One region of the Psychrobacter sp. 1Y1 genome, then DNA from elsewhere that is predicted to be linked to it. Evidence: predicted binding sites of a transcription regulator. Region 1 holds the regulator's gene; each other region holds the start of a gene.

Region 1 (10,883 bases):
TTCACATATCGATGATGTCACTCATTTCTTATTGGAGTTAGATGCGCTCAAACGCGTGAATCGCCGCAGCTATGTGACACAGACCACTCGCAAAGAAAACTCCGCCGAACATTCTTGGCATTTAGCGATGGCATGTTGGTCGATTGCTGAATTATTTGCACTAGATGTCAATCATGAAAAATTGCTGAAGATGGCGTTGGTTCATGATTTGGGTGAGATTGATGCGGGTGATACTTTTTTGTATGCCGATACGCGTACTGATGCACACGTCGAAGAGCGTGCAGGCATTGCCAGATTGCAACGTGAGCGAGGCAATGGCATTAGTGATTTGAGTGAGGTTTGGGAAGCGCAGGAAACAGGAAGTAGCAAAGAGAGTCAGTTGCTCAGAGTCGTTGATCGCTTATTGCCGTTTTTACTCAACCTAAATACCAATGGTAAAACGTGGATTGAGCTTGGTGTTACGCGCTCACAGGTGGCAGGTGCGCATGCATTTATCAAAGACAGCTTTCCTCCTATCCATGATTGGCTCTCACATAATATTGCATACGCAACTCAGCAAGGTTGGCTGATTGACGCGTAAGTCTGCATAAGTAAAAGGCATAAAAAAAGCCCAACTAAGCATTATGATCTACGCTTAACTGGGCTGATATTTTCAGTACTCTTATACAGGCGTGTTATTAAGCGTTTGCCATTCCTAGCAATTGACCCATTTGCACAACGCTGTTGGCTTGCATACTATCTAGCCAGTCAGCCTTCGCTGCTTTTGGTAATACTACGATAGCCGTTGAGCCCAAATAAAAGCGTCCAAGCTCTTCGCCTGCTGCAAACTGCATATCATGATCAGACTCGAATATGTCGTCAGTACGAGCAATTTTGCCAGTGGCGACAGTTTCAATACCAGCGACTATCATAGCACCAACCATCACGACAGATGCTTTGCCGTACTTGGTATCAAACATACAGACCAGACGTTCATTACGTGCAAACAAGTCCGGCACGTTAGCCGCCGTAGTATTGTTGACCGAAAACAGTGTACCAGGTACATAGCGAGTCTTGGTCAATGTGCCAGTAAACGGCATATGCACACGGTGATAATTACTAGGTGCTAAGTAGATAGTTGCAAAACTACCATCAGCGAAATAACTGCCGTCTTCACTGTCAGCAAGCAGTTGGCCAACATCATAGTGACGACCTTTTGCCTGTAATAGTTTATGGTCTTCGATTTGTCCTAGCTGAGAGATAATACCGTCCGCAGGACTCACGATACCGTTTGCAGTGGTGTCGATGGTACGAGCGTCTTCTTTTAACTCACGAGTAAAAAAGTCATTAAAACTTTCATAAGCGTTGAGGCTTTGGCGTTCGTACTCGTCTAAGCTGATATTATAAGCTTTGGCAAAGCTACGGATAAAGGTGCGTTTGACATAAGGGTGGCGACTGGCGGCCAAACGTCCAGCGACTTTACTAAGCTTTTGCTGCGGCACAAGCTGTTGTAAGGTGGTAAATACATTCATAATAAGGCTACCAAAATAAGGTGTAATGTAATAGGGGCGTGTTTGAAATTCGACCATGGCACTGACAGTGGCTAAAATTGCGCCATACTACGTTGTAAATCTAGATAAGGCATGAGCATTATCGTCGTTTGACGCCTTGTCTGGAACAGTTTTAGCGATCCGCAGTACCTATTTGTGAATATCGAACACGCCTTAATAATAGTTAAGTTAATGACGGTATTTTATCATGGACAGCATATTATTGTATGGCCATAATCTGTTAAGGAATTAGTAAATGAAAGCACTCATACAACGGGTGAAGCAGGCTAGTGTGATCGTCGATCAGCAGTGTATTGGTAAAATTGAGCATGGGGTATTAGCATATATTGGCTTGGGGCATGAAGATGATTTTGCCGCTGCCCAGCGTATGATTGACAAAATATTGACCTATCGCATTTTTGAAAATGACGATGATCCTGCCAAATTTGGTAAACTGGATAAAAACGTTCAGCAGGTCGGTGGTGGGCTATTATTAGTTTCACAATTCACCTTGATGGCAAAAACAGACAAAGGTCGCCGACCAGACTTTGGTGGTGCGATGGCACCTGCTGCGGCACAAGCGTTATTTGAACAACTGGTCGATTATGCCAAAACCAAGCACCCGAACGTGGCAACTGGTCAGTTTGGTGCTGATATGCAAGTGTCGAGCGTCAATGATGGGCCGCTCAATTTTTTACTAGAAATCTGATTTTAGAGTGTCATCAAGCTGTCATAATTAATCCGTTTAATAGGTAGAGACTGGTGAGTATATATCGCCTTTTTACATGCTAGATTTTGTCCTCTAACACCGAGAATGTCCTATGTATAATGAGCAAATTTTGATTGTTGAAGATGAGCCTGCGATTCGTGAAATGGTTGTCATGACGCTAGAGATGGCTGGGTTTGATAGCTTGCAAGCGGCAGATGTGTCAGAGGCGCATCAGCAAGTGGTCGATCATAGACCATCACTGATACTATTAGACTGGATGTTGCCGGGTGACAAGAGCGGTGTGGATTTTTGTCGTATGCTCAAAAACGACGAGCTGCTCTCTGAAATACCAGTCATTATGCTAACGGCAAAAAGTGAAGAAGACAGTAAAGTTCATGGTTTAGATGCAGGCGCAGATGATTATATGACCAAGCCTTTTTCGACTCGTGAGCTGATTTCTAGAATCAAAGCCGTACTACGCCGCAGTAGCGCGATGAGCAGCGATAAACCTATCGAAATTGGACAGTTAAGTCTAGATACCAAGAGTCAGCGCGTGACAGCTGCCGGTAAAATCGTTGATGTTGGGCCTACAGAATATCGCCTATTGGCATTTTTTATGAGTCACCCTGAGCGTGCCTATACACGAACGCAGCTGCTCGATCAGGTATGGGGCGGCAATGTATATATCGAAGACCGAACCATCGATGTGCATATCAAACGTCTACGTAAATTACTGCGACCTTATGACTGTGATACATTGATACAGACGGTACGTGGAACAGGCTACCGATTTTCTAGCCTGATTGAGCCAAGTTAATCTTGTACAAATAATGCCGCAGCGATATAAAGGCCGCGGATAGTGGTAAGGATAAAAAATGGACAAGATAGCGCCAGTACAAAGTGAGCAATCAGCTCTACTAGAGCAAATATCTACTCAAAGTACAGCAGAGCAACTCAAAAAAATCGGCAGTGCACTACGAGCCCTGCGCGATGCAGTGATTTTGCTCAATAATAATGATGGCCTAGAATGGTGGAATCAGGCGGCGCAAGATTTATTGCTGCTACAGCCAGAAGATAAAGGTCAAAATATCTTTGACTTTATTACCGTACCTGAGTTCCGCCAGTACTATGAAGGTACAACGATACCTAACGATGGCGTCCATATAGAATCGTGGCGAGATCCTAGTCGCTACTTAAAGTGCGAACTGACTCCTTTCGGTGATGAAAAATTGCTGTTTGTATATGACGTGACCCGCCTGCGGCACTTAGAGCAAATGCGTCAGGATTTTGTGGCTAATGTCTCGCATGAGCTTAGAACACCATTGACGGTAATGATGGGCTATCTAGAGAATTTCTCCGATCAGCCAGATATGCCGCCGCAATGGCGTCGCGGTTTTGAGCTGATGACGCAGCAAACTGCCCGTATGAACAGAATTGTGAACGATTTACTGCTACTGTCTAAGATTGAAATCGAAGAGTCACACGAGCTGCATTATATAGATATGACTAAGCTACTGACCAATATCTATGACGATGCACAAGCGTACAACCAAGCGTACAAACACATTATTCATCTGCATATAGACACGTACGATGGGCTGTACGGGTCAGAGATGTACTTGAATAGTGCGCTATCCAATTTGGTAATCAATGCAATCAAATATACGCCAAAGGGTGGCAATATCACTATCAGCTGGACAAGGACGTCCGATGGCTGCCGTTTCGCGGTCGAAGATGATGGGATCGGTATTGCGTCAGAGCATATCACCCGTTTGACAGAGCGTTTCTATCGTATCGATAAAGGTCGCAGCCGTGCAACAGGTGGTACAGGGTTGGGATTAGCAATTGTAAAACACGTATTACACCAGCACGAAGCGCAATTGCAAATCGATTCAGTAGAAGGGGAAGGGTCGACATTTAGTGTGGTATTCCCCTCAAATTATGTCAGATCCGTTACTGCCAATTAATACGATTTCTAGACTATATTAGCGTTGGTTTTTCGGCTTCGATCTTTTGGTTAATACAAACTTAGCACTACTTCAACTCAGCATTAACGACATACTTTTCGGGGCTGTAGTAGATAAGCACTATGCTAGACTACTTTTATGAAGATAACCCGTTGTAAACTAAGTAAAAAAGCACAGCGAAGGCTGTTAGAGTTTTTTACGGCTGAAGTGACTGCTAGAACAGCCGCAGATTTGCTTGATATTCAGCCTAATACTGCTGCACTTTTTTATCATAAAATAAGACTTGTGATAGATTACCATCTCTCATTAGAAGCTGATGAGCTTTTTGATGGTGAGGTCGAATTAGATGAAAGTTACTTTGGCGGTGTACGCAAAGGCAAAAGAGGTCGCGGGGCTGCTGGTAAAACCGCTGTATTTGGTATTCTAAAACGAAACGGTAAGGTTTATACCATTGTCGTAGCAGACACCAAACAGACTACCCTAATGCCTGTTATTAAGCGTAAAATCAAGCCTGACAGCTTTGTTTATACGGATAGCTATCGAAGTTACAATGCATTAGATGTGAGTGAGTTTAAACATTTCAGAGTCAATCACTCTATAGAGTTCATTTGCGGTAAGAACAATCACATCAATGGCATTGAGAACTTCTGGAATCAGTCCAAACGAACACTCAGAAAGTATAATGGGATTAATAAGAAGAACTTCCATTTGTTTTTAAAAGAGTGCGAGTTTAGATTCAACTATGGCTCACCATCTAATCAGCTGAAAACCTTGAGAAAATGGTGTGATATTTAATCCTTATCTACTACAGCCCCTACTTTTCTGTATTCGTTAATCCTTTTGCAAAAGCGGATAAGGGTTGACCGCACTGCCATTAATATAGATACCATAATGTACATGTGTTGGTGTTCCTTTTGCGTTACCGCTATCACCCACATAACCTATCACATCGCCCTGATTGACCCAGTCATTGGGGGAGATGTCAGCATAGTCTTCTAGATGAGCGTAGTAATGTCCTGCGCCACCAGGCCCTACCACCACGACCACGCGTCCACCCAATGTGTTCTCACCAACTTTGCTTACCACACCTTGCGTGGTCGACTGTACGGGAGTATTGCGCGGCGCAAAGATGTCAATACCTTCGTGGGAGCGGCCTTGACTACGTGCAGCGCCCCAAGTATCTGTCAGGTTTCGTTCTGGTAGTGGACTGGGTAAGCTGTTTTCGGTCGGCAGTTCTTGTTGCAATAGACTCAATTGCTGCCATTTGGCAACCACAAATGATTGCGTCTGTTGACTGATACTGGGTAGCAGTTTATCAAAGACAGATAACAGTGCTAGCAATACGGTAGCCTTAATCAATAGGCTTATTAAACGACTGAAAAAAGAAGGTCTGGGAGGCTGGTTGTTTCCATCTGCTAGCATTGATGTCTCATATATATTTTATGTCATTTGATATTTTATTATAAAAGCTTCGTCTGATAACGTATGTATCGCATTGTTATCTATCGTTTTTACCCCCATAGATATTCTTATGGTTAAGGATATAAACAGCAAATATAGTTTTATCTATTTAACATTTCTGCTAAGCATAGACAGTTGCTACTGATGGTTAATACTTTATGAATGATGCTTTTAATTCTGCTGATATTTCTGCCACGCGCGAAACGGCATTGGTTATCGATACCGAAACAGATCAGGGCAGTGATCCTAGACCTATCCAAGTTGCTACTATCAATGTAGCAACTGGCTTTGAATGGATGAAATACTTTAATAGTGGTCGATCTATCTCACCCATTGTCATAAAGGTGCATGGTATTACCGATGATGATGTGGCTGGACTTGAGCGCTTTGAGTTGGAGCAGTTTGAATTACCAGAGTACTTGATTGGTCATAACGTACGTTTTGATTGGCGAGTGATTGGCAGTCCTTCTGCTAAGCTGATTTGTACGGTGAGACTTGCGCGAGCAGCCTTTCCAGAATGGCGCGCTTACGGTCAGTCTAAGTGTATCGAGCAGTTATTGGGCAAGGGTGAAGCGAGTGCAATGACAATTGCCGCTCATGACGCGCTTGGCGATGCTCGAATGTGCTATCTGCTGTATCAAGCATGCTGCGAGCGTCTAGAGATTGCGCCGACGGATTTTGCAGCAGCACATGCTATCTCTAATAAAGCGACCCCTGTGAGCAAGATGCCGTTTGGTAAGCATAAAGGCAAGCCGATCAAAGACGTGCCCATCAGCTATGTTAAATGGATGATAGGCAATATTCATAATATGCAGCCGTCCCTGTATTCGGCACTGACTAAACGCTTAAAACTGGAAGAAGCAGAAAATGCAAAAAAGTAACCTGAATTATCGAGGGTCTACCATGTATGGTGCGACATGGTGCTAAGCTTATGGTTGGTCGTGCAACCATGTCACCGCCATCTGCCATAGCTGCGGCGCTTTGATATTGGTCTTACTGCTAAAATAGCGCATATGACCGATATGATTTAGACCAAAATCCTCAGGGTCCAAGAAACGCTTTTCGACAGGCATTTTTGTAAATACCCTTATCATATCGTCCATGTTTTCACTGTTGGCGATATCATCATCGCTAAAGCCAAGCCACAGTGCTGGCATGCTGAGCTCATCATAGAAATGCGTATGTATGCTTTTGCCAAATGCGGTCTTGATATAGCCTTCGCCATTGCACCATTCACGCCATTGACGCGCTACTCCGCGTGGTAGCGGCTCACCCATACCGATTTTGTCTGACGGCGTATAGCCTAGTGTTAAATTAGTGAATGGAATAAACGCATCCATAAAGCCCATAGCTTTGAGTTTATATGGCATGCCCATGTTTTTGATACGCCCTGACGAGCAAGCGACATTGAACACTGAGCCAATCGCCTGATAATTGGGCATCAAGCCAATGAGCTGACCACCTGCGCTATGACCGATAAGATGATAAGTCGCATCAGGAAACTCATCTTGTAAGGCATCAAGTACAGCTGGCATGTCGTGGCGACCCCAACTGATTAAGGAAGCGCTACATTTTGCCAGTTCGGTCGATAGTGACTCACCGATTCCTTCATTATCAAAGGTCAGCACTCCAAAGCCGCTTTCTGCTAGGCAGGTCGCAAAATTATGATAAAAGTGACGCTTAATACCTGTGGCAGGTGCCATCATGACGGCTTTTTTTGTTGCATCTTTAGGGCGATAGACCGTGGCTGCCAATGCTTGGTTGCGATCGGTCATGATGCTTAATGAGTAAGTATCAATATTGCTCGCGTCATTCGTATTGCTTTTACTAGTGAGATTGCTATTAACCACAGAGCTTGATAGCTCGGCAGTAGGAGAGGCATTGTGATTATCCATGGGTATACCTTAGTATTTTATTAGTAGATAATGAATATCGGGCTATGATGAACAATAACTGCGCATCTTGAAAGTGTAGTCGTTGCGTAGTGATAAATCGTTGTGACTATGTGGTAGCATTGCTTATGTTAAGATAAATACTGGCAAGACAGTTGCTCAAATATGACTTCCAAGTTTCGTATAGCTTGGCTGAGTTTGTCTTATGAATCATGTGCATGACAATATAAATGATAGGTGTCGGTATGCAGCCTTCACTAATAACAAGCACTCAATAAAAACTGACAGGTAATTAAGGAAGCTATATGCAAATGAAAATCAACGATGATACTTATGATGTAATCACAAGCAAAGACATTACCAATATTGAAAAAGCAGTTGACAAGTCTGCCCTATCAATGCCGCTCGTGGCTGTGTATTGCGGTTCACGCTTGGGCAATGGTGACGTGTATGAACAGGCGGCACGTGAGCTTGGCAGTGCATTAGCAAATAATGGCATGGGACTAGTATATGGTGGCGCTAGTATCGGACTAATGGGCGCAGTTGCGGATGAAGTAATTAATGGCGGCGCGCAAGCAGTGGGCGTGATTCCAACCTTTATGCTCAAGCACGAAATCGCTCATGAGCAGCTGACTCGCTTGCATTTGACTGACACTATGCACACGCGTAAGACAGTTATGGCAGAGTATGCCGATGCCTTTATCACGCTACCAGGCGGGTTAGGAACATTAGAAGAGATTATGGAAATCGCCACGTGGCGTCAATTGTACCAGCACGAAAAACCAATGATCATTTTGAATATCAATGGTTTTTATGACCGTATGATTGAGCATTTAAAATATACCACTGAGCAAGGCTTTATGAAGCAGGAAGATTTAGATCGTCTAGTGGTGTGCAATACCATCAGCGAAGCGATCGATATGCTACAGACAGTAGTGACCATAGATGATGCTGTGGATACAGAGAAAATGGCAGGTAGTAATAGTTAAGCCATATAGTTATTAATACACAGAAAGTACTTAAATATTAAAAGCTATTGCAAAAAAGGAGCAGACAACCAAATCTTGGCTATCTGCTCCTTTTTTAGATGTATTAACAACCTATCAGAGAATTATGCCTATTAGGCATCAGCAGGCGTGAGATCTTCCAATGCTACTTCACGAATGCTATGATTGACATGAGCCATCGCTATCGGGAATCCACGCTGCTCAGCGAGCTCACGTGCAACCTCATCGACAGCGAGGCTATCATTATGGACAAGGTACGACCACTCATGAGCATAGCGACTACGATTTAGAGGTGTATCGTTCTCTATCAAGCCTAGATCTGTTAGTTCATTAACTATTTGATCAGCGGCAATCAAGGTTGAAGATGCTTTGACGTTTTCTGCACGGGCATAGCGTATATTAGAGTACAAGCTCACGTCAGCGACTCGCAGCGTATCATCCTGTCCAGGAATCTGCTGCCCACCGTATAGCGCGTTACCAACAGTACGTGCGCTGTTGAATGTTGGTACAAACTCCGCCACATACTCAATCGCTTGCTGACTACGTGCCTGTAGGGGTGCTTTATCCCAACCGTCTTCAATATAATGCACGTATTGCTGCGGTAGTTTGGGCTGCGCACTGTCTTCACTTGATGCGACAAGACCATCATCAAACAGAGTAATGGCTTTACTCATACCGTGAATCTGAAAATATCCACCAGGGTAGGGAGTAAGCTGCGCCATGCCTTCTGGCGTTCCTCGTTGACCATAAACGATGATCTCTGGTATCTGTCCACCAGCATCGCCCCAATGAGTCACATAAGACGATTTGAACTCGACCATACGTGTTACTTCGACACCAACCATATCGTCGATGACACCTGTACGAAATCCGCAAGCGTTGACTAAATAATCAACTTCGATAGACTCAGGCTGAGAGGCGTGTTCTTGATTATGGATTTGTTGATAGTCGATACGCCATTTAGTGACATGATGGTCAGCGTTGGTACAGTTCTCACAATCTACCGGCACGACTTTTTGTACCGCAGTTTCAGTAAATACGTGCGCATTGTCGTACTCTTCGAGCGCAAGCTTAGCAGAAGCGGCTAAACGAAAAATGTTCCAACCATATTCTTGGACAACAATTAACGGAAATTTAACTTTGTTTAAATCCAAGTATCTAGCGACTGGAATCATCCATTCATCAACTGTACTTGGTACAGCGACTTGCTCACGTTCAGACAGCTCAATCAATTGCTCATGGCTATAAAGTTGATAGTAATCTTTAGGCTCACCCAATACTTTATTATTAACATCTTGCTCGATCAGTTCTTGATAAGCATCGGTCAAAATATCCAAACGCGGTAGTAAATCTTCAGGCAGTCCTTCGTCACGTGTCGGTACAGCAAACACAGTAGGACGGACGTCAATAGTGTGCGGATACAAACGCAAAATATCGATACATTGCTTAAGCAGCGCTACGCAATCTTCGTCCGGTATTTCACGGTACAAGTTACCACCTGCATGCAAATGACACATAGGTGGTCCATCAATAAGTGATTTTTTCTTTTCAAACAAATAGGTCTCTAATCCTAACGCAGCAAGTCGAATTGCAATCGTCGATCCCGCAGTACCGCCGCCCAAAATGCCAACACGCTTTTTAGGTTGAATGTTCTTTGCCCCATAAGATAACACCTCAGAATGAGCGTCACGATTAAAGGATTGAGCGTAGTTTTTATCAAAAGACTGAGTCATTGTCGTCGTTGTATCCTTAATAGCATCTGTATTAGGCCGTGCTCGGTATATGTATCAAATGTTCTATATTTCTTGATATGCGTGCGAAGGTAATTAAGTTCAACACACAAATCTGAACTTCAATAGTCATCTTTCCTATTGTTTAGCCATTCTTCATCTCTATAGGTTTATTTTACGAAGAACTACAGACAATATGATGGGAAATACGTAAGAAGATGCATGAGTTTTGTCAACGAGTCGCTATATGTGTGAAGTTTTTCAGACAAACGAGCCTGTCTAAAAATAGAGTAAACGAGAGAGGTGGCAAGTTTGTGAAATCGAAAATAAGCTCGTTTTATTATTTTGTAAAATTCGACCACTTTTGTAAGTGTATATATTGGTAGCCAAGATAACTTAAAATCGTATGTTGTATTCATTTTGCTTAGCAAGAAGTGTCGGTTCTGTTTTGAGAACTGTTCAAAATTCCAAATGTTAAAATTAACAAAAGGGACAGTCGATAAAGTAAACGACAACAAGCTCATCGCTATAAAAAATACGACTAAACTTACAAGGAAGTTATGAACCGCCCCGGGATTGTCGGAGACT
Region 2 (10,883 bases), 430 kb from region 1:
AATGTGGCGGAGTTTGGTAATGGTATCTATGGTATTGATGCAGCAGCGCATCATTATTTCGATAAGTCTGCGGCCAATCTAAACCGAGATGAGTCAGCGCTTCTGATTGCAATGCTTACCAATCCAAAGTATTACGAAGACAATCAAGGTGATAAGCGTTTGCGTAATAAGCAACGTATTATCAAAAAACGTATGAAAAACGCTGTATTACCGCAAGCAGCTTCATAAATATAAATCATTAGGGCTGGGCTAGGACGTGTCCTCATTTTAAAAATGGTGATAAAAATGAGATAAATTGCCGTCAAACAAGGAAAATAGTGCAGATAATATCGAGATATTGACCAACTATTTGACGATGTTTGGCAAAATTTAGCTGTTTTTAGCCCATTTAGAGGACACTCGTTTGAATTGAGGACACGCCCTAGATTATAGGATCGAATGTTGTAGGCTTGGCTATTTCGAATAAAACTAGGACATGCCCTAGAAAAGACAGAACGATAAAAGATGATGGCGTATCGATAACGCAAAAGGAGTAGTGACGTGGTAGAGATGACTAGTAATCAGGGCGGCGGTGATGTTAACAATATGATTGACGTTAATAATGTTGAAGACGGCGCTAATGACAATGTTAATAAAGACATCAATATAGATAATAGCCCAAATAATTTAGCAGAAATCGAATGGCAACGCTCAGCAGATGGCAGCTATTCACCGAGCAGTTATATCAATCGTGATTTGTCTTTATTACAGTTTCATCTGCGAGTATTGGCGCAGGCATCTAGTTCGCGTCACCCACTGCTTGAACGCTTATTTTTCTTGATTATTTTTTCATCCAACCTTGATGAGTTTTTTGAGATTCGTGTCGCTGGCATCATGCAAAAGCTCAACATCGGTGATGTATCGACCAGTGCTCATGGCATGCGTCCTAGCGAAGTGCTAAACGAGATATCTATCATTACTCATGCCGCAATCAGTGAGCAGTACCGTATTCTCAATGAGGATATCCTGCCAGCACTTGCGCTTGAAGATATTCGCTATCTCAAACGTGATGAGTTAAATGCTGAGCAGTCTGCATGGATGAAGCGTTATTTTACGGAGCAAGTCGTACCTGTATTGACACCGATTAGCATTGATCCGGCGCATCCATTCCCGCGTCTTGTAAATAAAAGCTTAAACTTTATCGCCACATTGGAAGGCAAAGACGCCTTTGGACGCGATATCAACTTAGCGATTGTACCTGCGCCGCGCAGTCTACCGCGTGTGATACGCCTGCCAGATGAGCTAACTGGTGGCAAAGAGCATCATGTGATGCTATCCGCTATCATTCATGAGCATATCGGTGAGCTATTCCCTGGCATGAGTGTGACAGGCTGTCACCAATTTAGGCTGACACGTAATGCCGATTTAGATTTGGCTGATGATGTCGAAGATATTGCCAAAGCACTAGAAGGCGAGCTTGAAAACCGCCGCTTCGGTGATAAAGTGCGCCTTGAGGTCACAACCGATTGCCCAACGCATATCAGTGAGTATCTGCTCAATGAGTTTGAGTTGCATGACAATCAGCTATACCGTGTCAATGGTCCTGTCAATCTAACGCGTTTGCTGTTTGACTTTAATATTCCTGCGCTGCGCTACCAGCCATTTACTCATGTCGTGCCAAAGGCATTTCGCCGAGAAATGGATAAATCAGATAAATCGACCAGTATGTTCGCCGCCATGCGTAAAAGCGATGTGTTGGTTCATCATCCTTTTCATGCGTTCTCGCCGATTATTAATTTACTTTGGCAAGCAGCCAGCGATCCCAAAGTATTGGCAATTAAACAAACGCTATATCGCTCAGGCACCAATTCAGAAATCGTCAAAGCACTTGCCGCCGCCGCTCGTAATGGCAAAGAAGTCACGGCTGTTATTGAGCTGCGTGCGCGTTTTGATGAAGCGTCTAATATCGCAGTTGCTAACTATCTACAAGAAGCAGGCGCGGTCGTGGTCTACGGTATCGTAGGTTACAAGACCCATGCCAAGCTCATGCTAATCGTACGCCGCGAGGACGATCGAATCCGTCGTTATGTTCATTTAGGCACTGGTAACTATCACGCGGCCAATGCCAAAGTCTATACGGACTATGGTCTGTTTAGCGCCGATCCTGATATCTCAGAGGACGTTCATAAAATATTCCAAGAGTTAACCGGCATGGGTAAGCCTGCCAACCTCAAAAAACTATTACATGCACCGTTTACTTTGCATGAGAAATTGATGAGCTTTATCGATGATGAAATCGCTCATGCCAAAGCGGGTAAACGTTCTCATATCATTATCAAGGCCAACGCGCTAACTGAGCGCCGCCTCATTGATAAGTTATATGATGCCTCGCAGGCAGGCGTTAAGATTGAGCTTATTTTGCGGTCTATGTGTTGTTTACGTCCACAAGTAAAAGGACTGTCTGAAAACATCACGGTACGCTCTGTTATCGGTCGGTTTTTGGAGCATACGCGCGTTTATTATTTCTATAATGATGGCGATGAGCGTCTATACTGCGGTAGTGCAGACTGGATGGATCGTAACCTGTTCCATCGCGTAGAAGTGGCGTTCCCGATTGAGAACAAGAAGCTATTTAAGCAGATTTATCAGGATGGCTTAATTAACTACTTACAGGATAATACGCAAGCGTGGACACTTGATGGCACTGGCGTTTGGCAGCAGTCACAGCCAGCAGCAGGTGAGGAGCCACACGTCGCACAAGAGCATTTATTAAAAACGATTAATCGTGTCGAAGAGTCTAGCTAATTTGCAAAGATACCTTTAGGCGATAATCAGCTATTCGATTATATATCTAACCAAGCACTGGTAAATACTGGTGCTTGGTTTTTTTTGCTCACCAATTGCAAAAGTTACAAACTGACTTGCAACCTCACAATTATTCACATATTGATACGGCAGTACACTGGTGCATTACCCAAGGTCATACCTATAATTAATATCAATTCTGACGCTACTTGATAAGTATTGGTTACTCATTTGGGCGTTGGTACAGTCTTGAAACATATATCGATTTAATGTTTTAAAACCATGTAATCAAATCATAAGAATAGGAAATAAATCATGAGTACTACTAACGATGACAATTCAGATATCAAGCAAGCTGCAGAACAGGTAAATGGTCAGGAAGTTGAGAAGAACTTAGCAGAGAATAAAAAGGTTGATGCTCCTGAATCATTAAGCGAAGAAGAGCAAACGCCTTTTATCGATGATGATCTACGTACTGATAAGTAATCTACGACATCAAACATGGACCTAATAATCAATAATAAAGCGAGGGACGCGCCATGACTATGCAAGAACCAGTAACAACAGACACAGAGGAAAAGGTAATCGTGGATGACCCTGCTGCTAATGAGTTAGAAAACCCTAAAGATAGCTATGCAGGGCGCAAGCACAAGCCTGAAATCGATGGCCCTGAGCAAGACTCACAAGAGACCGACGAAGTTTATGCTGATCCACGTAAAGAAGAGAATCTTCCAGCTGGTGGCAAGAACGCAGCAGAACTAAGTGCTTACGACTTGAGCCAAAAAGGTAATGAGTAAAGGAGTATAGCTAACAGCGGGCTAACCAAATCGACAAAATTATAAATATAAAAAGAGGATATGATAATGCAAGCCAAAGACTCAGCAATAGACAAGACAAAGGTACTAGGATCTGATGATCATAGTGCAATTGAAAGAAATACTACCGAGAACAAAGGAACTGATACTTTTGATGAGTCTGTTGTCGACTCAGAACACGTAAATGATAATGACAATCCAGCGCGCCAACCAGATCGTCGTGATCAAGAAGGTAGTACCGCATTTGATGACAATATCAATGAAGATACTGTCGGTAGTGCAGCACCAAAGAGTGAAGGTATTAATGATCTAAATCGTTATGCCAATATCGATAACGCACAGACTCGTATTTTAAATCCTGATGAGAAAGATTAAACAGGAGTAAATTTCGAAAGGTATATAGTGTTCCTTGGGTTAGACAAGTAATTATCATAGTAGGGAGTACCAATGAATAACTCACATAATGAAAGCATCAACAATGATCATAATTTAAAAGATGCAGATGACAATAATGGTATTGTCCCTGATGATGCATTACAAAAAGCAAATCCAGCCGCAGCAGAAAAAGCTACGGAAGATCATGATCCGCATAATGTCGCCAAGAGCAACAAACAGTATGACAGTCCATTGATGGAAGATAAAAAGTAAGAACTCACTACATCAATAGCTATTAGTATTTGTACATAAATAGGCATTTGCACATAGATAAAAAGGCACTGTGTTTGATACGAGTTATATACTCTTACCAAACACAGTGCCTTTTTTGCTTACTATATTTTTACTTTCTACATTATATAGATAGTAGGTTTAGGTAAAGAGTGGGCTTTAAGCAGGTGTACCACTATGAAAACGTAGCTCAGCATCTGGGCTACTTATTAATTCAGCCTCTATTTCCTTAAAGAAAGCAACTCGCTCATCGATATTCTCATCTGACAATGATTGAGCGAGTGCAAGATAATCTTCGAAATGACGGCTCTCTGACTTGAGTAGATAACGATAATATTTTGCTAAACGCTCATCATCGATAACTTCGGCCAACGCGGCAAAACGCTCACAAGAGCGTGCCTCAATAAATGCCCCAATTATCAATACATCAACCATCGCTGCTGGCTCGTAAGTGCGCTTATGCTTCAACATACCTTTAGCATAGCGTCCAGCACTTAGATATTTCCATTCCTGCCCACGCTCATTCATGATGCCCAACACTTGCTCGTAGTGCAGCATCTCTTCACGTATTAGCTGTGCGAGTTTACGTTGCAAGTCATAAGAGAACTCATAACGAAAAATTAAATTCATCGCAGTACCAGCGGCCTTTTTTTCGCAGTTAGCATGGTCTTGAATAATTACAGGTAGGTTTTCAATCGCAGCATCTATCCAAGCTTGCGTGGTTCGCGCACCTAAAAAGTTATAAACAGGAGATAAGTCTACCTTTATAGGAGTACGTAGATGCGTAATATCGATGCTATCTTCTTCAGGCAGCTCTTTTTCGATTACATCTGTTTCGGCACTATTATTTACAGTTTGAGAAACATTTTCTTCGACAGATTTTTTCTTGATATTATCGTTATCTATCGTATTTGCTGTTGATTGTAGTGTCGTGAGGTCTTGTTGATTGATAGTCATAGTCTAAGGAAGCTTTATTTATGAATGGTAATACGAGTAATTATATCGTTAGTCTGGCCTAGATACGATGCTAAATAACTGACAGTCATTAATAGGTATTTATTAATAGATAACGGTTAAGCATAATTAAAGGTATCAATGATTACTTACTGTTTATATTAACGTTGCTGCATCTATTTCCCAGATGATGATTATAGCTCCTACAGTAGGCCGCTTATACATTATCATTATTAAACAGCCTAAGTATTTACTTAGTGAATGGTGTTTCCTTGTTAATTTTATTATTTGATAGTAGGATGAGATTTCGCTATTTAAGCGTTTCGTCTTACTTTTATGATTCGCTCTTAGTAAAGAGTAAACCTTATATCAATAGATTACCTTTTACTAGAACATCAAATTTGTAGATATATTCTCGTAGAAAAATTAGAGAATCAAAGATTCCACAACGAATGAGATATGAACGTTTAAAACCTCACAAAATTAAAAAAATCTTAAACAGTTACTGTTACAACTCAGTATTAGCACCCCTCACGAACAGATAAGGATAACAATATGAGCCAGTCTTCTAACACCAATCGTATTCAAAAAGGCAGTCTTGCCATCGATCAGCAGTTATATGACTTTATTGAAAACGAAGTACTACCGAAAGTCGGTGTGGATTCAGACGATTATTGGTCAGGTTTCGAAAAGGTTATTAAAGAGTTTACCCCGCGCAATAAAGCACTATTGGAAACTCGTGACAAAATTCAAGCGCAGATTGACCAGTGGCACCTAGATAATCCTGCAAAAAATGGCGAAATCGATTATCCAGCTTATAAGACATTCCTACAAGAAATTGGTTATTTGCTACCTGAAGGCGAAGCGTTTACGGTTGATACCAAAAACGTCGATGATGAAATTGCACACATCGCAGGGCCGCAGCTAGTTGTACCAGTTCGTAATGCTCGTTATGCGCTCAACGCGACCAATGCGCGTTGGGGTAGCTTATACGATGCGTTGTATGGCACCGATGTTATCAGTAGTGACAATGGCCAAGAAGCGGGTGGCAGCTATAATCCTACTCGCGGCGCTGCTGTTGTCGCTTACGCTAAAGCGTTCTTAGATGAGCACTTTACACTAGCATCCGGCTCTTACAATGATGTGACTGGCTTTAAAGTAGTCGATGGCAAGCTTGAGGTCGTACAAGGTGATAGCAGTACCGAGCTAAAAGATACGGCTAAGTTTGTCGGTTTTGTCGGTGACGCTGAAGCTCCTACAGGTGTACTATTAAAGAACAACGGCTTGCATGCTGAGATTCAAATCGACAGCAACCATCCAGTGGGTAAAGATGATCCAGCAAACATCAAGGACGTATTGCTTGAGTCGGCTATGACAGCCATTCAGGATTGTGAAGACTCAGTCGCTGCGGTAGATGCAGAAGAAAAAGTCGAAGTCTATCGTAATTGGCTTGGCTTGATGAATAGCGACCTACAAGAAACCTTTGAAAAGGGTGGCAAAACGCGTACGCGTAAGCAAAATCCAGATCGTGAATATAATACGCCAGATGGTGGTAAGCTGATCTTGCCAGGTCGTTCACTATTATTAATTCGTAACGTCGGTCACTTAATGCAGAACCCTGCCATCTTAGTCGATCTAGGCGATGGTCAAGAGCAGATATTTGAAGGCTTAATGGATGGTTTAATCACGCCACTATTATCACTTAATGATATCAAAGGCAAAAACGAGCTATCAAACTCGCGTCAAGGCTCAATGTATATCGTGAAGCCAAAAATGCATGGCCCTGAAGAAGTTAAAATGGCCAATGACTTATTTAATGCATCAGAGGATCTATTAGGTCTAGAGCGCAATACGCTTAAAATCGGCATCATGGACGAAGAGCGCCGTATGACGGTTAACTTAAAAGAAGCAATCCGCCAAGCTAAAGAGCGCGTTATCTTTATTAACACAGGTTTCTTAGATCGTACTGGTGATGAGATGCATACCAGCATGAATGCAGGTCCATTTGTACCAAAAGGCGAGATGAAATCGCAAGCATGGCAGCCTGCTTACGAGCAGTGGAACGTCGATATCGGTCTAGAGACAGGCCTACAAGGTCGCGCGCAGATTGGTAAAGGCATGTGGGCGAAGCCTGATGAAATGAAAGAGATGATGGATACTAAGGCTGCTCATCCTAAGTCTGGTGCTAGCACTGCGTGGGTACCATCACCAACGGGCGCTACCTTGCATAGCATACACTATCATCAAGTAAGCGTAGCTGATGTACAAGACACGCTAAAATCACGCGAGCGTGCTAGCTTGGATGACATCTTGACCATCCCATTAGCAAAAAATACCGATTGGACTGATGAAGAAAAGCAGCAAGAGCTTGAAAACAATGCTCAAGGTATCTTGGGTTATGTCGTACGCTGGGTAAATCAAGGCGTTGGTTGCTCCAAGGTGCCTGATATCAATGATGTCGGTCTCATGGAAGATCGTGCTACTTTGCGTATCTCAAGCCAACATATTGCCAACTGGTTGCATCATGGCGTGGTTAGTGAGCAGCAAGTGATGGATACGATGAAACGCATGGCCAAGGTCGTTGATGAGCAAAATGCAGGCGATGATGACTATCAATCAATGGCAGATAACTTCGATAGCTCTTATGCATTCAAAGCCGCCTGTGATTTAGTCTTTAAAGGACGTGAGCAGCCTAGTGGTTATACTGAGCCATTATTGCATCAAGCACGTTTGGATCTTAAAGCAAACGCTTAGAACAATAGACCAAATATGACAGGCATTTGAGCATACTTGATGAGCAAGTATGCCAGTCAGTCTTGCTCATTTGTAACTGATAAATTTACTCATATAGATTATTAACTCCTTAATTAGCGCTATTTATTTTTTAGTAAATAGCGCTTTATTTTGGACTATTATTCGATGTTTATTATAAAAATTTAAGAATATTAGTAATCATATTAACCAATATTATTTGTATCTAATTGAGTAAGTAGAAGTTTTTTCACAATCGTTCAAATAAAATAAAGTATCTGTTATTTGATAATAGATGTATCGAAAAGGCAAAAAAATATGTTGCAAATTATGTCAAAGTTGTTATGCTTGTACTCGAAGTATGAGTTTGGTAACGGATGTTACGCAATGGAAGGATAAAAACTAAAGATTACATGGCAGTTACTTTTTTAATCCCAGTTATGTAAATCATGGTTTTTTTCATCTTACTGTAATAGAACTTCGCCACACTTGTTTCTGACTAATCTCGGTAGCCAGTTACACATTATATCTTTGAGGATTTGTGACGATACCATTTTGGGCGCCAGCTAATAATAGCTTGCTCATTACTACAATTGTAAAGTGGAGATACCCCATGAAAAAACTACTTTTAGCTACAGCAATCGCAGCCCTATCTGTATCTGCAGCCAATGCAGCCCCAACTCTATACGGTAAAGCTTTCGTTACTGCTGATTATGTAAATGCTGAATTTGATGCAGCTGGTAGCGCGAATGACCGCGATGAAGATACTGTAGAAATTAACTCTAACTCTTCACGTATCGGTATCAGAGGCTCAGAAGCTGTAACTGCTAGTACTGACGTTATTTATCAATTAGAATATGGCACACGTGTTGATGGTGATAGTGATGGTTTTACTAACCGTGATACATATCTCGGTGTAGTGAACAAAAACTTTGGTGAGATCCGTGCTGGTAAAAACCAATCTACTTTGGATTATGTAAACAACGTAATCGTTAACGATGGTTATTGGGATAACCTAGGTGGCAACAAGCTTGAGTCAAATGAAGAGCAAGGTGGTTTGAATATGGCAGACAGTGGCCGTATCGCTAGCTCAATCGTTTGGATGACTCCAAAGTACGATAACCTACCATTGCAACTTTCTGTTATGTATAGCTCTGATGAAGATAACGGTAACAAAGACGATGGTTTCGGTGCTGCGCTAATGTTTGACCAAGGTACTGGCTTCACTGCTGGTGTAGCGTATGATAAAGACCAAAACATCAATGGTGATATCATCCGTGGCACGGCTACTGTAGATTTGGGTAAATATATAACAGCTCCTGTAACACTTGGTGCGCTATATCAAGTCGCTGATTATGATGGTGCTGATGCAGATGGTGATGCGACTGGTTCTAAAGATGAGAAAGGTTTAGTTCTTAGTGCAGCAATGGGTCTGTCTAATTTCGCTCGCCCAGCAACCATTTATACTCAGTATAATAAAACTGATAACTTAAGAGGCTTCAATAACGCTGACTCAGATCAAATTGTTGTCGGTGGTAAATACTACTATCAAGACAATATCATTGCTCATGCTTATGCAGGTATGAACAAAGCTGATAATGTTATGGCTATGGATACTAGTGTTGTTGGTGATGCTGAAGTGTTGGTAATTGGTGGTGGTCTAGAATATAAATTCTAATCTCACTCGCTATCAAGTTCAATTAAAAAACTCATCCTTCGGGGTGAGTTTTTTTTGTTATATCCTTTTTGAGTGGGTAGTACGTTATAATAGCTAAGTACTAAAAATTGAATGTTTCAAAGAGTTTGTGCTTTTGCCCTATATTTTTTGACGTATTTTTAGTAAAATCCTTCTTTACCAATTACCGACAGAGTACTATGACCAAGTTTATATTTGTGACCGGTGGGGTAGTGTCCTCACTAGGAAAAGGTATCACCGCAGCCTCTCTTGCAGCGGTCTTAGAAGCACGTGGCGTGACTGTCACGATGACCAAAATGGATCCGTATATTAACGTCGATCCAGGTACGATGAGTCCGTTTCAGCATGGTGAGGTGTTCGTCACCGAAGATGGTGCAGAGACCGATCTAGATTTGGGTTATTACGAGCGCTTCTTGCGTCACTCAAAAATGAGTAAAAGTAATAACTTTACCAGTGGCCGTATTTATCAAAATGTTTTAAATAAAGAACGCCGTGGTGAATACCTTGGCGGTACGGTACAGGTTATTCCGCATATTACTGATGAAATTAAAAACAAAATCCTTGCCAGTGGCGAAGGGTATGACATCGCTATTATCGAAATTGGCGGTACCGTTGGTGATATCGAATCACTTCCGTTTATGGAAGCCGTACGTCAGATGCAAGTAGAGCTTGGCCGTAATAGAGCCATGCTAATGCATCTTACTTTGGTGCCGTATATTGCTAGTGCTGGTGAGACCAAAACCAAGCCAACGCAGCATTCCGTAAAAGAGCTGCGATCTATTGGCCTACAGCCTGATATCTTAATCTGCCGCTCTGACCATCATATCTCACAAGACAACCGTCGCAAAATTGCGCTATTTACTAACGTTGAAGAGCGTGCGGTCATTATGTGTGAAGATGCACAAAGTATCTATCAGATACCGCGTACATTACACGAGCAGGATCTTGATGATTTAATCTGTGAGCGTTTCGGTCTTGATGTGCCTGAAGCTGATTTGAGTGATTGGGACAAAGTTGTTGAAGCTCAGTTGAATCCAGAAGGAACAGTGACTGTTGCGATGGTCGGCAAATATGTCGAGCTTCCAGATGCTTATAAGTCTATCAACGAAGCATTGCTACATGCAGGTATCACTCATAAAGTAGACGTGAAGATTGACTATATCGACGCTGAACGTCTAGAAGATGACGACACTTTACTTGCGCAGCTAAACGATGCT
Region 3 (10,883 bases), 2.8 Mb from region 1:
GACATTGATTGGCGTAGGAGTGTTTAAAGAGCAGCTAAACCGTATCAATATAATAGGATTAGTATTGGCAGTCTGCTGTGTAGGGGTACTGTTTTTGGCGTAATGGACTCTGTCCAAAAGTATTGGTTTCATAATTTTTTAGCTATATTGTCACGTATCCTATATAGGCATATAAATCATCCTATGATAAGGTTATCTACAAATAACACGGCTTGTATGGAATAAAAAAGCTTAGTTTATGATATTTAACTTAACCAATAAAAATAGGATACAGGCTCAATGGAATACGATAAGCAATTACAGCGTATAAAAAATAGTTCAGGTTTTATTGCTGCTCTTGATCAAAGTGGTGGCAGCACACCAAAAGCGTTAGAGACTTATGGTGTCAGCAGCGACGACTATGATAACGATGAGGCCATGTTTGATTTGGTTCATGAAATGCGTGCTCGTATTATGACGTGTGACTGTTTTGATAGTGAGCGTGTACTTGGTGCAATTTTATTTGAAGACACCATGGAGCGCGAAGTCAATGACAAGTCGACGGCCAACTACCTATGGGAAGATAAAAATATCGTACCATTTTTAAAGGTAGATAAAGGTCTGGCTGAGCAGATGAGCGGTGTACAAGTCATGAAGCCGATTCCGAATCTAGATCTATTATTAGATAAAGCAAAAAACTATCCCGTATTCGGTACTAAAATGCGCTCAGTCATTTATGAGCCAAACGTCGATGGTATCGAGCTTGTGGTACAGCAGCAGTTTGATGTGGCTAAGCAGATTATTTCAAAAGGTCTGATGCCTATCGTCGAGCCAGAGGTCAATATTGATAGCACTCAAAAGCATGAGTGCGAGCTACTGTTAAAAGCAGATATTTTGCGCAATCTAGAACGCTTAAGTGACGAACATCAAGTGATGCTTAAGCTGACTTTACCTGAAGAGGCTGGGTTTTATCAGGAGCTGATTGACCATCCTAAAGTGCTCAAAGTAGTGGCGTTATCTGGTGGCTATAGTCGTAGCGATGCTTGTGCCAAGCTTAAACAAAACCCAGGTATGATTGCGAGCTTCTCGCGTGCCTTTACTGAAGGCTTGAGTAAACAGCAAAGCGATGAGGCATTTGCGGCAATGATTGATAGCTCAATCGAAGAAATCTATGAGGCGTCGAAAGTTTAACAGTTGCATTTTAACAAATAGAGTTTAAAAGCTATAATTTGGTGCTCACCAAAATCTCAGCAGGCAAAATATCTGTTGGGGTTTTTTGTTTATTTGTATTGATTTAGTATCTGTTTCAATCTATTATTAGCGAAATTAAGTTCACTTCTATGTTGATTGACCGTTAACCTAAATGGATATGTATTGATGAATAAACGTTATCTAAGTTTGGCTTTGGCTTCTATGTTGGCACTTTATGGCTGCGGTGGTGGTAGTGATGGCGGTAATAAAAATAGTAGTGTTACGCCAGAGACACCAGTCATACCAACTACTAAACCAGATAAGGTTGAACCACAGGTTCCAGATGTCACTTTTTCTAACGAAATGGCAGCTGAAGATGACGAGGACGTCGATCAGTACATTCGCGCACCTGCTAGGTTCGATAACGAAACTGGGAAAATGTATAAGGTTTTGCCAATTTCTGGAACACATCTTGGAAACTTATATAACGCTGACAGTATTGAAACCACTAGGGTTTTTTATCTTGAAAGCGATAGCTATGTAACGGTCAACAAAGGCAATCTTGCTACCATGGCATCTTTTGAAGATTTGCTACAAGATAAAAACCCAAGTCTACCTGATATTTTCAACATGTTATCTGGCAATCTTGTAGACACCAGTAGTAATAGCTACAAACTCTATAAAGGTAAACGTGAAGCTGAATTTCTTCGCTATACATGTTCTCGAGCGTTAACGCTTGGTGAGCAAGAGCTATCAATGCAGTCTCAGGATTTATCAAATTTTATCAATCATTTAAACAACAATCCTTTGTGTAAAGAGGATACAGTAGTACTGGCAGCTAACTTACCTGAGGATAAAAGCAAAGCTCTAAAAGCTCTGGGTGTAACTATTGAACCCTATCTCACTCAAGAAATAGCGTGGGGGAAGACAATGGCATGGATTGGCGTGGCCTATAGTGATGACGTCCTTGGTACTACTAACTCAGTACAGCAAATTATTGATGAGCTATCTCGCAAAGGTATTCATCATATTGGTTTGCTCAGTGCGATGGGAGGCACTAACGACAAAGTTATGCTGAACTCTCTGACAGAAGTAGATGTTGTTTTGGGTAATTTAGATACTTCAGCAAACGAGACAGATTTTTCAGAACTGAAGACCAATTTAAATCAAAAATTGGATAGCTATAAGTTTGAAACGATGAACAGGGGTGGACAGAAAGTCTGTATGAGTTATAACAGCAACAAAATATTGACGTCAAGCTCCTATGAGGCTGAGACAAATATCAAAGGTGAAGTAACACAGTGCGAAGGTTCGGTATACCTCTATATAGATAAACCTGATACTCGCTACAATGAGGAAGTTTATTCTTACTCAGAGTTTTATGAGTACATAAAAGGGCTTAACAATGCCTTAGATAATTTTGGCAGTGACAAAGAGTTTTATATTGTCTCCAAGCTAGAATCTACAGGTATTGAGGAAATTCGAAAAATCGAGAAAAAATATCCACTGAATTGAGTATTCAATTTTTAAAGATATTGAGAGTTATTTTAAAAAAAGCTCGAACCTGATTATCAGGTTCGAGCTTTTTTGACGCGCTGCTATATAGTTTGCCTACAGCTCTTTATGCCACTGACGTCCTTCGCTAGTATGTTTATCACTTCAATCAAATGATTCATATCCGTTAAGTCGTCTATTTATTTTATGATGCAGCTTTTTGATTAGCAGCATCTTTATCCAGTCCTGCTGCATAATCCCGCACGTTTTGAGTGATCTTCATTGAACAAAACTTAGGGCCACACATGGAGCAAAAGTGTGCCGATTTGTGTGCGTCTTTTGGCAACGTCTCATCATGATATTCACGTGCAGTATCAGGATCGAGCGCTAGATTGAACTGATCATCCCAGCGGAATTCGAAACGTGCTTTAGATAGCGCGTTATCACGTGCCTGTGCTCCTGGATGACCTTTAGCAAGGTCAGCAGCGTGTGCAGCGATTTTATAAGTGATAATGCCGTCTTTGACGTCTTTTTTGTTTGGTAGACCTAAGTGTTCTTTTGGCGTGACATAGCACAGCATCGCTGTACCAAACCATCCAATCATCGCAGCTCCGATGGCGCTGGTGATGTGGTCATAACCTGGAGCGATATCTGTGGTTAATGGCCCTAAAGTATAGAAAGGCGCGTCCGCACAAAGCTCAAGCTGCAAGTCCATGTTTTCTTTGATGCGGTTCATCGCGACGTGTCCAGGGCCTTCGATCATTACCTGTACATCGTGCTCCCATGCCACTTTGGTCAATTCACCAAGCGTACGTAGCTCACCGAACTGCGCTTCATCATTGGCATCTTGCAAGCAACCAGGGCGTAGGCCATCACCTAGACTAAATGCTACATCGTACTGTTTCATAATCTCGCAGATGTCTTCGAAATGCGTATATAAAAAGCTTTCTTTGTGATGGGCCAGACACCACTGCGCCATGATAGAGCCGCCGCGTGAGACGATACCTGTCAGACGCTTTGCGGTGAGCGGTACATAGCGTAATAGCACGCCAGCATGAATGGTAAAGTAATCTACGCCTTGCTCTGCTTGCTCGATCAACGTATCACGGAATATCTCCCACGTTAGGTCTTCAGCGACGCCATCGACTTTTTCTAGTGCTTGATAAATCGGTACCGTACCAATCGGTACAGGAGAGTTACGGATTAGCCATTCACGGGTTTCATGAATATGATTGCCCGTTGATAAATCCATAATGGTATCCGCACCCCAACGTGTTGCCCACGTCATTTTGGACACTTCTTCATCGATAGACGAACCCAGCGCTGAGTTACCGATATTGGCATTGATTTTCACCAAGAAATTGCGCCCGATGATCATCGGCTCAGATTCAGGGTGGTTGATGTTGTTTGGAATAATTGCGCGTCCAGCCGCCACTTCATCACGGACAAATTCAGGGGTGATGATTTGAGGCGTATTGGCACCGAAGCTTTCGCCATCGTGTTGACGCATATCGGTCAGTTCATGCTGCTTTTGCGTTTCGCGTATGGCGATATATTCCATCTCAGGGGTGATGATGCCTCGGCGCGCGTAGTACATTTGCGTGACGTTCTGTCCTGCTTTGGCGCGACGCGGTTTATCAATATGGGCAAATCTAAGGTTAGCAGTGCTGATATCGCGGGCACGTGCTTGTCCGTATGAGCTAGATAGGCCACTTAATTGCTCGGTATCATCGCGTTCTGCGATCCAGTTCTCACGCAGTTTTGGCAATCCACGTGTGAGGTCGATATTGACATTAGGGTCGGTATATACACCTGAGGTGTCATATACATAAAACGGCGGGTTGTGCTCACCGTCTTTATCTCCAGTACCGCCAACAGGCGTATCAGCCAAGCTGATTTCACGCATCGGTACTTGGATATCAGGTCTTGAGCCTTCGATATAGACTTTTCTTGAGGCAGGTAAAATACGGTGCAAGTCGCGCGCATCTTCTTCGAAACGGGCATCACTTGCGGCACGGTGAGCAGGGGTTTTTAGCGCATCTGCTTTCTTATCTGCTTTGACGTTATTCGTGTCAGCAGCATTAGAAGCAAGCGTTGAGTTGTCGGCTGGGTTATGCGTTTGGGCTTTCGGTGCAATTGAGGTGGTGTCTGCAGTAGTCATATGCTGTCCTAGCGTGTTGGTTTTTGAATAAAATCAACACCGCCAGTATCTGCGGGGGTAGGCATCCATCATCTAGACAAGTTTATATCATGAACCCACAACTTCGACCAAAAAATATCGTCGCGCATGGTGCTCATCAAATATTGGACGCAGCTTGATATCCTCTCTTCTTATCTGGCCATGCATTACGCATATCAAGACAGTAGTGACGATAAAAATGTATTTCTACGCGCCCTTTGTCATAAATAACAAAGTGCTTAAGACTTCCCTGCGTCGGTACTAACCGCATCAGGTTCGGCGGGTGATCTCTCAGCGAATGTATCAAGGCGACTACTTTAATAAAGCAAGTTTAATAAAGTGAGCCAAAAATACACCGCACCCCGAGTCTGTCAGTGTTGTAAATCAGCCTTCATACTAACAAAATTCTGTACCAACGGCTAATGGTATTTGGATACAAATATTCTGCGTCACACATACAGTTCCATATTTTCGTGAATATTTTTTTGAGTGTTGATAGATGAGGGTGCTTAGTACTATTAGGCTGTAGGCAAATCGCTGTTGGACTGTAGATAAATTATTCAAATATTATGTAAAGCGAATGAAGGATTCTAGAAGTTGTCATTAAACTGTCATAAAGATTTGGCAAGATAACACGCATATCACGAGCAATGCTTTTTTATACCGTTGTTAAACTTCAGGAGTCCTACATGCGTTATTCGTTATTAGCAGTGGCCGTCAGTTGTACATTAATGCTTACGGCGTGTAATAAGTCAACAGATACGGCGGAGCCAACTGCTGATACTAGCAGTAGCGCTGTGACAACAGCTGAAACAACCTCTCAGACAGCATCTTCTGCTACGTCAGATTTTAAATCTGCTGAAAATATCGCTATGAATATTACAGGTGCAGGTGCGTCGTTCCCGCAGCCTATCTATGCGAAATGGTCATATGACTACAATGCTGCGACCGGCGGCCAAGTCAACTATCAATCGATTGGCTCATCTGGTGGTATCAAACAAATTCAGTCAAAAACAGTAGACTTTGGTGCTTCTGATGCCCCAATGACGCCTGAAGAGTTAGACGAAGCAGGTTTGATTCAGTTCCCAACAGTCATCGGTGGTGTTGTACCAATCGTCAACATTGATGGTGTTGAGCCTGGTGCATTGAAACTAGACGGCACAACGTTGGCTGATATCTATTTGGGTAAAATCAGTAACTGGAATGACCCTGCGATTAAGGCGATGAACCCAGATTTGACCTTGCCAGATGCCCCAATCACAACAGTATTCCGCTCAGATGGTTCAGGTACGACGTTTAACTTTACTGACTATCTTGCCAAGGTTTCACCAGACTGGAAAGACACCGTTGGTGTTGATAAAACCGTCAAATGGCCGACTTCTGCTACTGGTGCAGGCGGTAAAGGTAACGAAGGCGTATCAAGCTACGTCAACCGTATGAAAAACTCTATCGGTTATGTTGAGTATGCTTACGCTAAGCAGAATAAGATGTCACATACTGCGCTGAAAAACGCAGCTGGTAACATCGTACAGCCATCTGCTGAGACGTTTGCTGCGGCAGGTGATATCGATTGGTCACAACAAGAAGGCTTTTATAAAGTCATCACCAACTCTGAAACTGACCAAGCATGGCCTATCGCTGCTGCGACCTTTATCTTGGTACATAAGCAACCAGAAAATCCTCAGCAAGTCGCTGGCGTATTGAACTTCTTTGACTGGGCTTATACCCAAGGTGATGACAGCGCCATGGAACTAGACTACGTACCATTCTCTGACACGGCAGTAGCCTTGTTCAAAGAGAAGTGGAACGAAGTGAAAGGTAGCGATGGACAGCCTGTCTACAAGCCAGCTCAGTAATTTGTTTTTGCTAAATACTATTTAGCAACTGACAAGTTATCCTCTCGAATAACTATTCTCCGGTAGTTGTTTGAGAGGTTTTAACACAGCAAATTTGATGGATACATCTCGATAAATATGCTTACTCATACCGTTTAAGTTTGTTGTGTTAAAACCTGATATACATCTTTTTAATATTTCGATTCATCCCATTCAATGCTGAGACACTTATGACAGACTTAAGGTCCCAACTGGCTAAACAAAAACGTTACGACGCTTTATTTGTTAACTCTACTAAAGCGTTTGCCATACTCGTCCTCCTATCTTTAGGGGGCATTTTGGTGTCTCTAATTGTTGGAGCATGGCCGAGTATTCAAGAGTTTGGTTTGGGGTTTTATACCAGCAATAACTGGGATACAGTCGCCAATGAATACGGTGCATTAGCGCCTATTTACGGCACCCTAGTCACGTCATTTATCGCTATTGTTATCGCGGTTCCAGTCAGTTTCGGTATTGCGATATTTTTAACCGAGATGTGCCCTAAGTTCCTCAAAAAACCACTTGGTATCGCCATTGAGTTGTTGGCTGGTATCCCATCTATCATTTATGGCATGTGGGGATTGTTCGTATTTGCGCCATTCTTTGGTGATCACATTCAGCCATGGTTTATTGAGCACGTCGGGCCTTTGCCTATTATCGGTAAGCTGTTTGCAGGTGCGCCTATGGGACTGGGTATGTTTACCGCATCCCTAGTACTTGCCATTATGATCATACCGTTCATCGCCGCTACTATGCGCGATGTTTTCTCTGTCGTACCAGACTTACTGAAAGAGTCAGCATATGGCATGGGCGCGACGACTTGGGAAGTCATGTTCAAGATTATCTTGCCTTATACCAAAGCTGGTGTCGTTGGTGGCGTGATTTTGGGTCTTGGTCGTGCATTGGGTGAGACGATGGCAGTTACTTTCTTGATTGGTAATGCGTTTAATATCAGTCCAAGCCTATTCACGTCTGGTGTGACGATTACCTCGGCCTTGGCCAATGAGTTTGCTGAAGCGTCAAGTGAGCTACATCTTGCGTCTTTACTACATCTAGGCTTAATCTTATTTGTCATCACCTTCATTGTGCTGTCTTTAGCAAAACTGATGCTCATGCGCATGGATCACAAAGCAGGTAACCGATAAATCTGTTACCGATTTATTGAACCTTGATAGATATTGATAAAAGATATGGGAAATAAATATTATGCCTGCTAACAATGCGATCAATGCACCACTACCTACTAAGCCAAACGGCGCTACCCGCTACAATCAAAGCCTTTATAACAAGCGTCGTTTGACCAACAAGTTAGGTCTAGGCTTTGCTATGTCAGCGATGATTTTTGGCTTATTTTGGTTATCATGGATTTTGGTGACTTTGTTTGTTGAAGGCTTCCAAGGTATGGTGCAGTTGCCAATCTTTACCGCTGATACGCCGCCACCGATGAGTGCGGGCGGTTTACGCAATGCTATCGTTGGTTCGGTCATGTTGGCGTTTTCAGGATTATTTATCGGTGCACCTATTGGTCTTATGACAGGTATTTACTTATCTGAGTTTTCTAAAGGCAGTATGCTGGGCAAGGTCACTCGCTTCTTAAATGATATTCTATTGTCAGCGCCATCGATTGTCATCGGTCTATTTATCTATGCACTGATGGTAAAAGGTCAAAGTTTCTCTGGTTGGGCAGGCGCGTTGGCATTGGCATTGATTGTTATTCCAGTGGTCGTACGTACGACAGAAAACATGCTGAACCTAGTACCCAATAGTCTACGCGAAGCGGCCTATGCGCTAGGTACCCCTAAATGGAAGTTGGTCACTCAAGTTACGGTAAAAGCTGCGCGAGCGGGACTGACCACAGGTGTGCTATTGGCTTTTGCTCGAATCACTGGTGAGACAGCGCCGTTACTATTTACCGCACTTAACAATCAATACTTCAGTACAGACATGGGTCAGCCCATTGCTAACTTACCCAATACCATTTACCAGTTTGCGATGAGTCCTTATGACAACTGGCATACATTGGCTTGGGCGGCAGCATTGCTTATCACCGCGTCTGTCCTAGTGTTGAATATATTGGCAAGATTTATCGGTGGTAGAGGTCAGCCCAAATAAGAGCTGAGAGCAGACCGTAGTACATTAAGCATTTACTTAAACTTATATGAAATTAATTGAGCTAGGTTGAAATATTATGAATGATGTCCTAAGCAACGTCCGTACGAACACGACTGCTGACAACTTTAATACGGCAACAGGCAGCCTATTAAATAGACCCATGTCTACTAGCGCCCAAGCTCAGCAACCAAACACTGCTGATTTTAATAAACAAACGATTCAAGATATTCCTAAAAACATGCCTGCTGCAAAAATGGAAGTTCGAGATCTAAACTTCTATTACGATGACTTTCAGGCATTAAAAAACATCAATATCGATATCGCGGATAAAAAAGTGACCGCTTTTATTGGTCCTTCAGGTTGTGGCAAGTCTACGCTACTGCGTACCTTTAACCGCATGTACGATCTATATCCAGGTATGCGTGCAGAGGGCAATATCAATCTAGATGGCAAAAACATCTTGGGTAAAGACATCGATGTGAACTTACTGCGTGCACAAGTTGGTATGGTTTTTCAGAAGCCAACGCCGTTCCCGATGTCAATCTATGACAATGTTGCCTTTGGTGTACGACTGTATGAAAAATTAAGCAAAGACGAGCTGGATCATCGCGTCGAGTGGGCACTGAAAAAATCAGCGCTATGGCCAGAAGTGAAAGACAAGCTAAAAGCATCGGGATTGTCATTATCAGGTGGCCAGCAGCAGCGTCTGTGTATCGCTCGTAGTGTGGCGACCAAGCCTGAAGTGCTGTTGCTTGATGAGCCGACATCAGCGTTGGATCCTATCTCAACGGGTGCTATCGAAGATTTGATCGAAGATCTGAAAAACGACTATACCATCGCTATCGTCACTCACAATATGCAGCAAGCAGCACGCGTATCTGACTACACAGTCTATATGTATTTGGGCGACATGATTGAAATGGGTGAGACCGATCAGATATTCACCAAACCTACCCAAACCGCGACAGAAGACTATATTACAGGTCGTTATGGCTAATATTGATTGAGATTGAAGTCGGTACAAGCAGACAAAGCTGATTAGCATGTCATAAGCCGACTTTCTAACTTCACAAGCACACTGCGCTATTAAAATATAGATTCTAGGGAATACCTCTCATGCAAAGTGATAAGCATATCTCCAAAAGTTTTGACCAAGATCTTGATGAAGCCATCCGTTTATTTTTATACATGGGTGATAGCGCGGCTAACCAAGTGGCCAAAGCTATTCATGCTCTGATCGATAAAGATGAAACACTGGCGCAAAAAGTCATCGATATGGACTTCGATATCAATCGAATGGAAGTCGAACTCGACGAGCACATTTTGTTATTGGTCGCCAAGCGCCAGCCAGCAGCCAGTGATTTGCGCTTAGTCATGTCAATCAGTAAAGGTGTGGTTGATTTAGAACGTATCGGCGATGAAGCGGTAAAGATTGCGCGAATGGCCAGTAAAATTGCGGCAGAAGGCAACTCAGCATACGGCTATGCTGAGGTTCAGCACTTGAGCAATCAAGTTCGTCTAATGCTAAACAACTCGCTAGAAGCTTTTAGTCAATCGAATGCGGAGCAAGCGTTTGAAGTGATGCGTAATGACAGCGTGGTCAATACCGAATATCAGTCAGCCATTCGTGCCTTGATGACCTATATTATGGAAGACTCACGCCATGTATCAAAAGTCATTAATATTATGTGGATACTACGATCGCTAGAGCGTATCGGTGACCATGCACAAAATGTCGCAGAGCTAGTCATTAACTATATCAGTGGGCAGGACGTGCGTCATTCAGACTATGCGATGGTCGAAAAAGCGGTGCAAGAAGCCAATGACCGATTGGCTGCTCGTCAAGTTAGTACATTGTCAGCCAATGATCTTGAAACGTCAGATAGTGATGAAGGCTGCTAGGAATGACTGTGATCTTCACCTTATAATAAAAAAACGCGCTAAAGTAAGCGCGTTTTTTTATAATTACTAGACCTCTTGCAAAAGTAGTTGTAAGACACAACGTATATTATTGAACTCTACTTACTTAATAGATATGCCAAACATAGATAAGC

What was found. The regulator PhoB, encoded in region 1, activates phosphate uptake and scavenging genes when phosphate is short. The targets are predictions, from matches to a motif close to TGTCATNAANCTGTCATAA.
Region 2: a site for PhoB is predicted at 8,428-8,446, ahead of ACS8FA_RS25400 (porin). Genes of this name have one in related genera too.
Region 3: a site for PhoB is predicted at 5,442-5,460, ahead of pstS (phosphate ABC transporter substrate-binding protein PstS). Genes of this name have one in related genera too.

What each region holds. Positions count from the first base shown of each region.
Region 1 covers NZ_JBPYDF020000001.1:3,155,272-3,166,154, reverse strand. The annotation lists gene ACS8FA_RS27270 (HD domain-containing protein) at 1-580, shown strand, start outside; gene asd (archaetidylserine decarboxylase) at 678-1,511, opposite strand; gene dtd (D-aminoacyl-tRNA deacylase) at 1,786-2,238, shown strand; gene phoB (phosphate regulon transcriptional regulator PhoB) at 2,351-3,055, shown strand; gene phoR (phosphate regulon sensor histidine kinase PhoR) at 3,114-4,205, shown strand; gene ACS8FA_RS27245 (IS1595 family transposase) at 4,344-5,000, shown strand; gene ACS8FA_RS27240 (M23 family metallopeptidase) at 5,037-5,627, opposite strand; gene ACS8FA_RS27235 (3'-5' exonuclease) at 5,825-6,547, shown strand; gene ACS8FA_RS27230 (alpha/beta hydrolase family protein) at 6,596-7,441, opposite strand; gene ACS8FA_RS27225 (LOG family protein) at 7,864-8,547, shown strand; gene ACS8FA_RS27220 (FAD-dependent oxidoreductase) at 8,679-10,298, opposite strand.
Region 2 covers NZ_JBPYDF020000001.1:2,723,905-2,734,787, reverse strand. The annotation lists gene mtgA (monofunctional biosynthetic peptidoglycan transglycosylase) at 1-228, shown strand, start outside; gene ppk1 (polyphosphate kinase 1) at 586-2,784, shown strand; gene ACS8FA_RS25430 (hypothetical protein) at 3,100-3,270, shown strand; gene ACS8FA_RS25425 (hypothetical protein) at 3,324-3,581, shown strand; gene ACS8FA_RS25420 (hypothetical protein) at 3,648-3,974, shown strand; gene ACS8FA_RS25415 (hypothetical protein) at 4,047-4,247, shown strand; gene ACS8FA_RS25410 (MiaE family protein) at 4,425-5,222, opposite strand; gene ACS8FA_RS25405 (malate synthase G) at 5,775-7,973, shown strand; gene ACS8FA_RS25400 (porin) at 8,584-9,648, shown strand; gene pyrG (CTP synthase) at 9,846-10,883, shown strand, end outside.
Region 3 covers NZ_JBPYDF020000001.1:350,204-361,086, forward strand. The annotation lists gene ACS8FA_RS15490 (EamA/RhaT family transporter) at 1-103, shown strand, start outside; gene ACS8FA_RS15495 (fructose bisphosphate aldolase) at 280-1,170, shown strand; gene ACS8FA_RS15500 (metallophosphoesterase family protein) at 1,357-2,685, shown strand; gene thiC (phosphomethylpyrimidine synthase ThiC) at 2,870-4,825, opposite strand; TPP riboswitch at 5,074-5,218, opposite strand; gene pstS (phosphate ABC transporter substrate-binding protein PstS) at 5,533-6,699, shown strand; gene pstC (phosphate ABC transporter permease subunit PstC) at 6,909-7,862, shown strand; gene pstA (phosphate ABC transporter permease PstA) at 7,924-8,829, shown strand; gene pstB (phosphate ABC transporter ATP-binding protein PstB) at 8,990-9,826, shown strand; gene phoU (phosphate signaling complex protein PhoU) at 9,946-10,731, shown strand; gene ACS8FA_RS15535 (transposase family protein) at 10,865-10,883, shown strand, end outside.